2 linked regions of the Saccharophagus degradans 2-40 genome follow. The protein of the gene in region 1 interacts with the protein of each later gene in a pairwise test. Links are inferred from orthologs where the notes say so. Each region holds a gene or a part of one and is shown on either strand. Other genes may lie near its edges.

The links.
Region 2: the proteins of SDE_RS11050 (region 1) and SDE_RS08510 interact in binary tests that used the Escherichia coli proteins (3 or more experiments, as listed by UniProt). The link is inferred for Saccharophagus degradans 2-40 from one-to-one orthologs.

The regions. Positions count from the first base shown.
Region 1 is NC_007912.1:2,689,046-2,695,934, reverse strand. The notes cover bases 2,027-5,410. They hold SDE_RS11050 (2-oxoglutarate dehydrogenase E1 component), read left to right. Parts: upstream 2,027-2,372; coding sequence 2,373-5,210; downstream 5,211-5,410. Other genes in these bases: odhB (2-oxoglutarate dehydrogenase complex dihydrolipoyllysine-residue succinyltransferase), read left to right, coding at 5,267-5,410; SDE_RS11055 (succinate dehydrogenase iron-sulfur subunit), read left to right, coding at 2,027-2,129. Outside these bases: sdhA (succinate dehydrogenase flavoprotein subunit), read left to right, coding at 1-1,386; more of SDE_RS11055, read left to right, coding at 1,425-2,026; more of odhB, read left to right, coding at 5,411-6,478; lpdA (dihydrolipoyl dehydrogenase), read left to right, coding at 6,582-6,889. UniProt on the Escherichia coli protein: E1 component of the 2-oxoglutarate dehydrogenase (OGDH) complex which catalyzes the decarboxylation of 2-oxoglutarate, the first step in the conversion of 2-oxoglutarate to succinyl-CoA and CO(2).
Region 2 is NC_007912.1:2,085,048-2,091,517, forward strand. The notes cover bases 1,847-4,811. They hold SDE_RS08510 (ATP-binding cassette domain-containing protein), read right to left. Parts: upstream 4,302-4,811; coding sequence 2,391-4,301; downstream 1,847-2,390. Other genes in these bases: SDE_RS08505 (S49 family peptidase), read left to right, coding at 1,847-2,410; SDE_RS08515 (Maf family protein), read right to left, coding at 4,326-4,811. Outside these bases: 23S rRNA pseudouridine(955/2504/2580) synthase RluC, read left to right, coding at 1-723; SDE_RS08500 (HAD family hydrolase), read left to right, coding at 772-1,416; more of SDE_RS08505, read left to right, coding at 1,421-1,846; more of SDE_RS08515, read right to left, coding at 4,812-4,919; SDE_RS08520 (YceD family protein), read left to right, coding at 5,046-5,567; rpmF (50S ribosomal protein L32), read left to right, coding at 5,604-5,786; phosphate acyltransferase PlsX, read left to right, coding at 5,789-6,470. UniProt on the Escherichia coli protein: Genetic data indicate it may be involved in ribosome assembly or function.

The sequences.
Region 1 (6,889 bases):
CGCGGCGGTCAGGCAGCGCGTACTTGTGCAGCAGCAGACCGTACTGGTCACGCTTTGTTGCACACCTTGTATCAAGGTAATGTTAAAAATAACACTGTTTTCCTAAACGAGTGGTTTGCGGTTGATTTGGTTAAAAACCAAGATGGCGCTGTATGCGGCGTTATCGCAATCAATATGGAAGACGGTGAAACCGTATTTATTAAGTCTAAAGCGACTGTGTTGGCTACTGGTGGTGCAGGGCGTATTTTCGCATCTACCACTAACGCTCACATCAATACTGGTGACGGTGTTGGTATGGCGTTGCGCGCTGGCGTACCGGTGCAAGATATCGAAATGTGGCAGTTCCACCCAACCGGTATTCACGGTGCAGGTGTGCTTGTTACAGAGGGGTGTCGCGGTGAAGGTGGCTACTTAGTAAACAAAGACGGCGAGCGCTTTATGGAGCGTTATGCTCCTAACGCAAAAGACCTTGCTGGTCGTGACGTTGTAGCTCGCTCTATGGTTCTTGAAATTCTAGAAGGGCGTGGTTGCGGCGAAAATGCCGATCACGTGTTCTTGAAGCTAGACCATTTGGGCGCAGACACGCTAAACGCTAAGTTGCCTGGTATTTTGGAGCTTTCGCGTACATTTGCGCATGTTGACCCAATTAAAGACCCAATCCCTGTAGTGCCTACTTGTCACTATATGATGGGTGGTATTCCAACTAACGTTCACGGCCAAGCGCTTACTCAAGATGCTAACGGCAATGATCAAGTGGTTGAAGGTTTGTACGCTTGTGGTGAAGTGGCTTGTGTATCTGTACACGGCGCTAACCGTTTGGGCGGTAACTCGTTGCTAGATCTTGTTGTATTTGGTCGTGCATCTGGGTTGTTTATCGAGAAATCTCTACGTGAAGGTATTGAGTTGCGCGACCCAAGTGCAACCGATATGGATGCAGCGATGTCTCGTTTGAACAAAGTAAATAACTCTACTGGCGGTGAGTCTGCGCCTGCGCTTCGCACAGAAATGCAGGGTATTATGCAGAACCACTTCGGTGTATTCCGTCGCGGCGACATGATGGAAGTAGGTATTGCTAAGTTGGCAGAAATGCGTGAGCGCATTGCTAACGTAGCGCTAGAAGATAAGAGCAACGCGTTTAACACTGCTCGTATTGAAGCGCTTGAGCTGCAAAACCTGTTTGAAGTTGCTGAAGCCACTGCAATTGCCGCAGAAGTTCGTAAAGAATCTCGCGGTGCGCACGCTCGTGATGATTTCCAAGAGCGTGATGATAAAGAATGGTTGTGTCACTCCATGTATTTCCCAGGGGAAAAACGTGTAGGCAAGCGCGCAGTTAACTTTTCGCCCAAAACGATGGAAGCCTTCGAGCCAAAAGCTCGTACTTACTAGGTTTTCGCCGGCATCGAATTGTATAGAGAGCAGAGAAAATGCTGAAAGTAGAAGTTTATCGCTACAACCCAGAAACAGACAAAGAGCCTTACATGAAGTCCTACGATGTGGACACGCAAGGCAAAGACTTGATGGTTCTGGATGTGCTTGAGTTATTGAAATCTCAAGATCCTAGCCTAGCTTACCGTCGCTCGTGCCGTGAAGGTGTGTGTGGGTCTGACGGTATGAACATTGCTGGTAAAAACGGCTTGGCGTGCATTACACCTCTGTCTGAGTGTGTAAAAAAGGGCAAGTTAGTATTGCGCCCATTGCCAGGCTTGCCAGTAGTGCGCGATTTGGTGGTAGACATGGCTCAGTTTTATGAGCAATACCGCAAAATTGAGCCTTATTTGCAAAACAACACGCCTGCACCCGCTATTGAGCGTTTGCAGTCGCCAGAAGATCGTGAAAAGTTAGATGGTTTATATGAGTGCATCTTGTGCGCTTGTTGCTCTACTAGCTGCCCATCTTTCTGGTGGAACCCAGATAAATTTATTGGCCCAGCTGGCTTGTTGCAGGCTTATCGCTTTTTGGCAGATAGCCGCGATACGGCTACCGACGACCGCTTGTCTAATTTGGATGACCCTTTCAGCGTATTCCGTTGTCATGGCATTCAAAATTGTGTGGACGTATGTCCAAAAGGCTTAAATCCAACGCGTGCAATTGGACATATTCGCAATATGCTCTTGCAGCGAGGTACCTAAGTCTGGACAATGCGCCAGTTACCCGCAAAAGCAAGTAAGACCTGAAAAACAGGCAATAAGCTACTAGCTTAGTAAATTATGTGGTGTGGCCGCCTCACAAGGGTGGCCAAAGTTAAATTAAGCCTCTGTCAAACTATTTTGTACAGGGGCGTCATTGCGAATAGCAGGGTTAAAGAGCGGCAATAAAATACTTGTTGGTATTTTGTGCTGTTCCGAAACATGCCCTGTCATACGGTGGGCGAAATGCAAGAAAGTATCATGGAGTTATTGTGGAAAACCTCGCATCTATCTGGAGGTAACGCCGCATATGTAGAAGATCAGTACGAATCCTATCTGTCAGACCCTCATTCCGTTTCGGAAGAGTGGCGCGACTACTTCGATAAGTTACCCCGTGTTAACGGCAGCGCTAGCGAAGATGTAAACCATTCCGAAATCATTAAGTATTTCGAGCTGCTCGGTAAAAACCGCGCGCGTCCAATAATTGTGCCCGGTGCTGGTAGTGGCGATATTGCCCACGAGCGCAAGCAGGTAGAAGTTGTTCAGTTGGTAAATGCCTACCGCTTAAGCGGTCATCAAAAAGCCAATATCGATCCGCTAAATCTACGCGCAGTTAAAAACCCTGTTGATTTAGACTTGGGCTTTCACCGCTTGAATACAGCCGATTTAGATTCTGTATTCCAAACCGGTGACCTCGCATTTGGCTACAAAGAAGCCAAGCTGAAAGACATCATTGCAGACCTAGAAAAAACTTACTGCGGCAACATTGGCGCAGAAGTTATGCACATTACTAACTACGAAGAGCGTCGCTGGTTGTTAAACCGCTTAGAGCGTTCGCGTTCTCAGCCAGATTTCGGCCCTAAAGCTAAGCGCAATATCTTGCGTCGTTTGACTGCAGCCGAAGGCTTAGAGCGTCATTTAGATAGCAAATACCCAGGTACAAAGCGCTTTGGTTTGGAAGGGGGCGAAAGCTTCATTCCATTGCTTGATGCGTTAATTCGTCGTGTTGGCGAATACGGTGCCAAAGAAATGGTATTGGGTATGGCTCACCGTGGCCGCTTAAATGCGCTGGTGAACATTCTTGGTAAAAACCCATCTGATTTGTTTGATGAGTTTGAAGGTAAGAAGCTAGTAGATACCTCTGGTGACGTTAAGTATCACCAAGGTTTCTCGTCAAACGTAATGACTCCTGGTGGCGAAATGCACCTTGCGTTGGCGTTTAACCCATCTCACTTGGAAATTGTATCTCCAGTGGTTGAGGGGTCTGTACGTGCACGTCAAGATCGCCGCGGCGACAAAGACGGCCACACCGTAGTGCCTGTTGTAGTACATGGTGATGCTGCGTTTGCTGGTCAGGGCGTTGTGATGGAAACATTCCAAATGTCACAAACCCGCGCATACAAAACTGGCGGTACTGTGCACTTGGTAATTAACAACCAAGTAGGTTTCACTACTAGCCGTGCAGACGACGCACGCTCTACAGCTTACTGTACCGACGTGGCAAAAATGATCGAAACACCGATCTTCCACGTTAACGGTGACGACCCAGAAGCGGTTGTTTACGTTACTCAATTGGCAGCAGATTACCGCAACGAATTTAAGAAAGATGTGGTTATTGATTTGGTTTGTTATCGCCGTCGTGGCCACAACGAAACCGATGAGCCTTCATCTACTCAGCCGTTAATGTACAAGGCTATTCGTTCGCACAAAACTACTCGCACTGTGTATGCAGAGCAGCTTGTTAACGCTGGTGTGGTTACTCAAGACGAAGCGGACCAGATGACTAACGATTATCGTGCTGCTTTGGATAGAGGCGAGCACGTAGCGCGTGGTTTGGTAAGCGAGCCGGATTCTTCGCTGTTTGTAAACTGGTCGCCTTATATTGGTCACGACTGGAATACACCTGCAGATACTACGTATCCAATCAAAGAATTGCAGTCGTTGGCAGAGCAAACTAGCCATGTGCCAGATGGTGTTCAGGTACAGCGTCAGGTAGCGAAAATCTACGACGACCGTCGCAAAATGGCGGGCGGTGCCTTGCCAATTAACTGGGGCATGGCCGAAACTCTGGCTTACGCTACCTTGTTGAAAGAAGGCCATAAAATTCGTTTAACGGGGCAAGATGTTGGTCGTGGTACTTTCTCGCATCGCCATGCTGTTGTGCATAACCAAAAAACTGGTGAAGCTTACATTCCGTTAGCGAATATTTCAGAAGATCAAGCGCCGTTAGATATTTACGATTCGTTATTATCTGAAGAAGCGGTGCTGGCGTTCGAATACGGTTACGCGACTACTTCGCCAAAAGGTTTGGTTATTTGGGAGGCTCAGTTCGGTGATTTCGCCAACGGCGCTCAAGTTGTTATTGACCAATTTATTACAAGTGGCGAGCACAAGTGGCAGCGTTTGTGTGGCTTAACTATGCTATTGCCACATGGTTACGAAGGGCAGGGGCCAGAGCACTCTTCAGCACGTTTAGAGCGCTTTATGCAATTGTGTGCAGAGCACAACATTCAAGTGTGTATCCCTACCACGCCTGCGCAGGTTTATCACATGATCCGCCGTCAGGCTATTCGCCCAATGCGCAGACCACTTGTTGTGATGAGCCCGAAATGGATTCTTCGTCACAAGTTGGCAACGTCTACGTTAGAAGAGCTAGCTGAAGGTAGCTTTAAAACAGTAATTGGCGATGACGTTGTTAAGCCAGAAGAAGCCAAACGTGTAATTTTGTGTAGCGGTAAGGTTTATTACCATCTTTTCGAGGCTCGCGAAGAGCGTGAAGAGAAAGACGTTGCATTAATTCGCATTGAGCAACTTTACCCATTCCCCGAAGAGGCGCTGCGCGTTGAGCTAGCAAAATACCCTGGTTTGGTGGATGTAGTGTGGTGTCAGGAAGAGCCGCAAAACCAAGGCGCTTGGTACTCTAGCCAGCACCGCATGCGCAGAGTTGTAGAACGAGTTAACGAAGACGCAGAGTTGCGTTACGTTGGTCGGGCATCTTCTTCTGCACCTGCAGCGGGTTACATGAGCACCCACTTGGAAGAACAGAATAAGTTCATCAACGCGGCATTGGACACTTCCGTTTAAGTCGCACTTAATAGCACTACTTGTTAAACGAGCCTTAACCAAAGGACACAGTTGGAATGACCATAGAAATTAAAGCACCCACTTTTCCGGAGTCTGTTCAAGACGGTACTGTGGCAACTTGGCACAAGCAGCCAGGTGAAGCCTGTTCACGTGATGAGCTTATTGTTGATATTGAAACTGATAAGGTGGTGCTCGAAGTAGTTGCACCGGCTGACGGTTCTATCGCTGAAATCATTAAAGGTGAAGGCGAAATTATTTTAAGCGGTGAAGTTATCGCTAAATTCGTAGCTGGCGCTGCAGGTTCTGCGCCTGCTCCAGCTGCTGCCGAAGCCGCTCCAGCTGCTAGCGAAGCATCTGAAGACGTTATTGCTGCACCTGCTGCGCGTAAACTCGCTGCAGAAAAGGGCATCGATTTAGCGTTAGTGAAGGGCACTGGTAAAGATGGCCGTATCACTAAAGAAGACGTAGCTGGTTACAAGCCTGCCGCTGCTGCAGCACCTGCACCAGCTGCCGCGCCAAAAGCTGCTGCTCCTGCATCTACCGGCGCTGTAGCGCCAACTGGTTTGCGTGAAGAAAAGCGTGTACCAATGACTCGTTTGCGTGCACGTATTGCAGAGCGTTTGTTGGATGCCAATAACAATACCGCAATGTTGACTACGTTTAACGAAGTGAATATGGCGCCTGTTATGAATCTGCGTAAACAATACAAAGATTTGTTTGAGAAAACCCACAACGGTTCACGTTTAGGCTTCATGGGCTTTTTCGTAAAAGCTGCTGTTGAAGCATTGCGTCGTTTCCCTGCTGTTAACGCATCAATCGACGGTAACGACATGGTTTACCACGGTTATCAAGATGTGGGTTGTGCAGTGTCTACCGATAAAGGTTTGGTTGTACCTGTTTTGCGCAACGCAGAAAACTTGAGCATTGCTGAAATCGAAAACGGTATTCGCGATTTCGGTTTGCGTGCTCGCGATGGTAAGTTGGGTATTGAAGAAATGACCGGTGGTACTTTCACTATTACTAACGGTGGTGTTTTCGGTTCTTTACTTTCAACGCCTATCTTGAACCCACCACAAGCGGCAATTTTGGGTATGCACAAAATCCAAGAGCGCCCAATGGCTGTTAACGGTGAAGTGAAAGTGTTGCCAATGATGTACTTGGCGCTTTCTTACGATCACCGGATCATTGACGGTAAAGAAGCGGTTCAGTTCTTGGTTACCATTAAGGACCTGCTAGAAGACCCTGCACGTATGTTGTTAGAGGTTTAAGCAAAATGCGACACGCTTTAGGGCGTGTCGCATAGCGTTAACATTCGACCATTAGTGTTAATAACACTCAAATCAAAAGTTTTGTATTTTCGGGGTTTATCCTATGTCCAACAAATATGACGTTATCGTTATTGGTTCTGGTCCTGCGGGCTACGTGGCAGCTATTCGCTGTGCGCAATTGGGTTTGAAAACAGCCTGTATTGAAAAATGGAAAGATAAAGACGGCAAGGGTGTGAACGGCGGTACTTGTCTAAACGTAGGTTGTATACCTTCAAAAGCGTTGTTGGATAGCTCTCATCGCTACGAAGATGCGCACAAAGGTTTTGCATCTCACGGTATTAAAGCGCCTAACGTTGAAATTGACGTGCCTTCAATGATTGCACGTAAAGATAAAATTGTTAAGCAGATGTC
Region 2 (6,470 bases), 600 kb from region 1 along the record:
ACCTTAAAAGGTGTATTGGATAACGCCGTTATTGCCGATGAGCCTGGGTACCTAGTGGTAAATAAGCCGGCAGGTTTGGCGGTGCACGGTGGCAGTGGTGTTACTTTGGGGTTGATCGAGGCGTTGCGTCAGGCTTTTCCACAGTACTCTTATTTAGAGTTGGTGCACCGGCTAGATAGAGACACTTCCGGCTGCATCTTGGTGGCCAAAAAACGTTCAATGCTGCGTTATTTGCAAGAGTTGTTTCGCGGCGAAAAGCGCATCCATAAGCGCTATCTTGCGTTGGTGATTGGTCGCTGGCCCTCTAGGCGAAACTTGGTGGATGCACCTTTGCTTAGAAAAGAGCTGCAGAGCGGCGAGCGCATTGTGCGAGTAAGCTTGGATGGTAAACCCTCCAAAACCGAGTTTAACGTGGTGCAGCGTTTTGGCGAGTCCGCCACTTTGGTGGAGGCAAGGCCGATTACAGGTAGAACCCATCAAATTCGAGTGCACGCCCAGCACCAAGGGCACCCGCTAGTGGGCGACCCCAAATACGGTAACGAAGTGTTTGACCTTTCGGTGAAGAAGCTTGGTGTTAATCGATTGTTTTTGCATGCCGCGGGACTAAGCTTTAAAAACGCCGATGGTGAGCAGGTGAACATAGAAGTCCCACTGCCTGCCGAGTTGCAAAGTGTAGTTGCTGCTTTTGATGGTCATTTTAATCAAGCAGGCAGTGTTGAATAGAGCGTATAGATAGAAGGCATAGGGTAATTGAATTACCTTGGGGGAAGCGTGTTATACATTTTTGATTGGGACGGCACAATTAGTGATTCGACGGCGAAAATATGTAAGTGCATGCAATTGGCCGCACAGGAAGTGGGGTTGCCCGTTTTAAGTAACGAGCAAATAAAAAACATAATCGGCCTGGGTTTGCCCGAGGCGCTACGTGTTTTGTATCCGCACGAAAGCGACGCAAGTAGAGAGGCCATTAAGCTTGCTTACTCGCGCCACTTTGCCCAAGCGGATGTCACGCCTTCGGCGTTTTTCCCGCGTGTTATGGAAACTTTAGATGCACTGCACGAAAAGGGCAGTAAAATTGCTGTGGCAACGGGTAAAAGCCGCAAAGGCTTAAACCGCGTATTGTCGAACTTGGGGTTGGAAGATTATTTTCATGCAAGTCGCTGCGCAGATGAAACCTGTTCTAAGCCAAACCCACGCATGCTGCAGGAGCTGCTAGTAGAGTTCGATGTGCCCGTTGATAAAGCGGTCATGATTGGCGATACCGAATACGATATGTCGATGGCGTACCAAATAAACATGCCCAAAATAGCCGTAAGTTACGGGGCGCACAGCTTGGATAGAATGCTGAAATACGAGCCGCAGTTATGTGTGGATGAGTTTGAGCAAATTTTAAATTGGAATTTTGAGGGGAAGTAAATTAATGCTATTTAGAAACAGGCCCAGCACCACAGGCGTAGACCCAAATGATGAGCACCGCGATTTTAAGCTTTTAGAGGCGGTGGTTGTAGATGCGTTTGCAGAGCAAAAAAAGGCGCGTCGTTGGGGTATAGTATTTAAAACGCTTACATTCGCGTATTTGTTTGTTGTTTTAATGTTGTTTGTGGCAGGCGCACAGCAATCGGGGGTGGTGAATGTGACAGAAGATCACACGGCAGTAGTAATGGTGCGCGGTGCTATTGCGGGCGATAAAGAAGCGTCTGCCCCCAGAATAAATGCGGCGCTAAGAGCAGCGTTTGAAAATGAGCATGCAAAAGCTATTGTGCTAGCTGTAAATTCCCCTGGTGGTAGCCCTGTGCAGTCGGCGTATGTGTACGACGAAATTATGCGCCTTAAAAAAGAATACCCAGATAAAAAAGTGTATGCGGTAATAGAAGATATTGGCGCCTCGGGTGCGTACTATATTTCTGCTGCCGCGGATGAGATTTATGCCAACCGTTCTAGTTTGGTGGGGTCTATTGGTGTAATTGCCTCCGGCTTTGGCTTTACTGGCACCATGGAGAAGCTTGGCGTAGAGCGCAGGGTATATACCTCCGGCGAAAATAAAGCGTTTCTCGATCCGTTTTCCCCAGCCAATGAACAGCATGAAGAGTTTTGGGAAGGCGTGCTCGCAGAAGTGCATGTGCAGTTTATGGATGCGGTAAAAGCAGGGCGCGGCGACCGATTAAAAGATAATGATACCGTTTTTAGCGGCTTAATATGGAATGGCGAGCGCGCGTTAGAAATGGGGTTGATTGATGGCTTGGGCAGTGCTCGCGACGTGGCGCGAGATGTAATCAAACATGAAAAACTGGTTGATTACACCCGCCGTAAATCGCCATTGCAAGAATTAATGAATAGCTTTGGTGTGTCTGTCGGTGAGGGTATTGCCCGCTCCGTTGGTGTTGATAACTCTATTGCACCTCTGCGTTAAGTGCTTCTAGTTCATCACTTTTAATAAACCATTCTTCTTCTGTTTCGGCGAGCTGCGATCGCAGTTCGCCTTGCTGTTTTAACAGTGTTTTAAGTTTATCGCCGCCCGTTTGGTAGAGTTCTGGGTCGGCTAGCTCTTCTTCTAGCTTGGCGAGTTTTTCTTGTAGCGTTTCCATTTGCTTTTCAAGCTTCTTAATGGCGTTGGTGTAGGGTTTTAGTTTGTCCCTTAACGCAGCGGCATTTTGGCGCAATTGTTTTTTGTCGGCTTTATTGGGTTCGTTTTTATTGCTTGCCTCGGCTTCGGCCTCTTTGCTTTCTTTGTTTTCGTTGCTAAGCCAGTTGCGATAATCTTCTAGGTCGCCATCAAATTCGGCAACCTTGCCGTTATCCACTAATACAAATTCTTCTACGGTTGAGCGCAATAAATGCCTATCGTGCGATACGATAATCACAGCGCCTTCAAAAGCTTGTAACGCAACGGTAAGAGCGTGTCGCATTTCTAAGTCTAAGTGGTTTGTTGGCTCATCCAGCAGTAATAAATTGGGTTTTTGCCAAGCGATAATGGCTAGTGCGAGGCGAGCTTTTTCGCCGCCAGAAAAATTGCCTACTGTATCTAATGCTTTGTCGCCGTGAAAACCAAAGCTACCCAAAAAGTCTCGCATTTTTTGTTCGGTTTCTTTCGGAGTTAGCCGGCGAAGGTGCAGTAGTGGTGTGCCCTTGGTGTCGAGAGATTCGAGCTGGTGCTGGGCGAAATAGCCAATGCGCAAATGCTGGCCTTCGCTGCGTTGACCGCCAACAAGCGGAATCATATTTGAAAGGGTTTTAATTAGCGTGGTTTTACCCGCGCCATTGTGGCCAAGCAGGCCGATGCGTGAAGAGCCTAAAACGCCAAACTCAATTTTGTCGGCAATGGGGGCGTCTGCACTGTAGCCAATAGCGGCTTCACTCAAAGTAATAAGCACTTGTGGAAGCTTTTCTGGTTTGGGGAAGCGAAAGTCAAAGGGCGAATCCACATGCGCGGGCGCAATCTTTTCCATTCGGTCCAACTCTTTTAGTCGGCTCTGTGCTTGCCTTGCTTTGGTGGCTTTGGCGCGAAAGCGATTAACAAATTGTTCTATCTCTGCAATACGTTCTTGTTGTTTGCTAAAAGCAATAGCTTGTTGGGCAAGACGTTCGGCGCGTTGAATTTCGTAATCTGAATAGCCGCCCGTGTAACTGACAAGTTTGCAGTTTTCGAAGCTCACTATGTTGCCAATAACGTTATCTAAAAAGTCTCTATCGTGCGAAATAATAATGAGTGTGCCGGAATACTGCTTAAGCCAATTTTCTAGCCACAATGTTGCATCTAAATCTAAGTGGTTGGTTGGTTCGTCTAGCAGTAATAAATCTGATGGGCACATAAGTGCTTGAGCAAGGTTTAAGCGAATGCGCCAGCCACCCGAAAAGTCGCTAACGTCGCGCTTGCCATCAGCGGGTTTAAAGCCAAGGCCTGCCAATAATCGCTGCGCGCGCGCTTGCGCGGTGTAGCCGTCTACTTGTTCCAGCTCGGCAAACCCTTTAGCCAGTGCCTCGCCGTCATCTTTTGCTTGTGCGTTGGCAATATCGTTTTCTATGCGGCGCAAAATTTTATCGCCGTCTAATACGTAGTCTTCTGCGCAGCGCTTTACTGCAGAAACTTCTTGCGCCATATGTGCAATGCGCCAGTCCGACGGAATGCTCAGGCTGCCTGCATCTTCGGCGAGCTTGCCGGTAAGCATTTGGAATAGGGTGGATTTACCGCAGCCATTGCTGCCAATAATTCCCCACTTTTGGCCGGGGTGGATAGTGAGCGAGGCTTCCTCAAGTAAAAACTTGGTGCCGCGCTGTAAGCTTACGTTTTCTAGCTTGATCATAGATACTTATTGGCCGCTAATGGACTAAATTGGCTGAAAAGGTGTGTGTTGTAATGCTGTGCACAGCGCGATTAGCGGTAAACCGATAAGGGCACTGGGGTCGTCGCTTTGAATGGACTCAAACAGGCTAATGCCTAAGCCTTCGCATTTAAAGCTGCCGGCGCAGTCTAAAGGGCTTTCCCTTTGAATGTAACTGCGTATTTGCGATTCGTTTAGCTCGCGGAAGCTAACCTTGGTTTGGGTGCAGTGTTGTATTAATTGCTTATTTTCGGGCGAATACACACAAAGTGCAGAGTAAAAGGTTACAGTGCGGGCTTGGCATTGCATAAGTTGGTTGAATGCGTTTTCTTCTGTGCCCGGTTTGCCCAGTATTATGTCGTCTAGGCCCGCTGTTTGGTCGCAGCCTATGATGTAGTCATTGGCGTGTTCTTTGGCTATTTTCAAGGTTTTGGTTTTAGCTAAGCGAACGGCAGTTTGCTGGGCATTTTCGCCCGTTAATACTTCTTCATTTATATATGCAGCTGCAGTTGTAAATGGCAGCCCCAGTTGTCGCAATTGCGCTTGGCGGTAGGCCGATTGGGAGGCCAAAATGAGGTTTGCAGAGGTGCGTGACGGCATTTATAGGCTCAGTGCAAGAAAAAAACGCCATTTTGAGGCGAAAAGCCCTTTAAATTCAATGTTTTCTTTGACAGCTATGGCGGAACTCCCTATTATTGCGCGCTTATTTCGGAGGGTGCACCCCAAATGCGGCTACCGCAGTATATAGAACCTCGAAAGTTGGCTCAGAAGGGCGGTTCATTCGATGGCGACATGTTGCCAGAGGATATGCCTCGAGTAATGGAAGCCATAGCTTCGTGTGAAAGTGTTAACGCTAAGTTGCAGTTTGACATTGAAGATCAGCGACGCAGAACAATGCGCGGCTCTATACAAGGTGATCTGAAGCTAGTTTGCCAGCGCTGTTTACAGCCGGTGGATTACAAGCTTGATGTGGAAGTGAATCTCGCCATGGTGTGGGATGAAGATCAAGCCAAAAAGCTTCCAGGCTATATTGAGCCTTGGATAGTGGGTGAAGACCCCGAAGATTTACACGCAATATTGGAAGAGGAAGTGCTACTCGCTTTACCGGTAGTGGCATTTCACGATGAAGATTGCATCGACGCGAGTTTGTTAAGCGTTGGTGAGGAAGTTAAGCAGCCTGAGAAGAGTGAGAACCCTTTTCTGGTATTAGCAGCATTAAAAAGCAAGTCCGACTCGAACCAGGACTAATTCCTTGGTCGCTCGGTTTTACTCAGGAGTATACCCATGGCCGTTCAACAGAACAGAAAAACCCGCTCTAGACGTGGCATGCGTCGTTCACACGATGCTTTAACTGGCAAGACTTTGTCTGTCGATTCAACTACTGGTGAGAAGCACCTTCGCCACCACGTTACCCCTGACGGCTTTTACAAAGGTCGTAAAGTGGTTGACGTTGCTGACGACGAGTAGTCTTGTCAGAAGAGATTCATCTCTCAGTTGACGCAATGGGCGGGGATTTTGGTCCCCGTCTTTGCGTTGAAGCGGCCGCATCTTTTATCGCTAAGCATTCTAATGTTCGCATAACATTAGTTGGCGATAAGGCGGCCGTTTCTTCGTGTATCCCCCCGCAAGCAGATCTATCCCGGCTCCATGTACTTCACGCCGATCAAGTTGTTGATATGGCCGATAAGCCCAGCCATGCACTACGCCATAAAAAAAACTCCTCCATGTGGCGCGCACTGCAGCTAGTAGCAGATGGCGAAGCGCAAGCTTGCGTAAGCGGCGGCAACACAGGCGCACTAATGGCAATTGGTTGCCATTTATTAAAAACCATAGCGGGTATAGATCGCCCTGCAATTGCCAAGCAAATACCCACCGCCCGCGGTAGTAGCGTGTTGTTAGATTTGGGCGCGAATTTAGAGTGCTCGCCGCAACAGCTTTTTCAATTTGGCCTTATGGGGCAAGGGTTGGCGCGGGTTTACGGCAAGAGTGAGCCCACCGTAGCGCTGCTAAATGTGGGGTCTGAGCTTACCAAGGGTAATGACATCATTCAGGACACGGCCCAGTTGATGGGCGACTGCGCAGATATGCACTTTCGCGGGTTTGTAGAGGGCGATTCTCTCTACAGTGGCGAAGTAGATGTAGTTGTTTGCG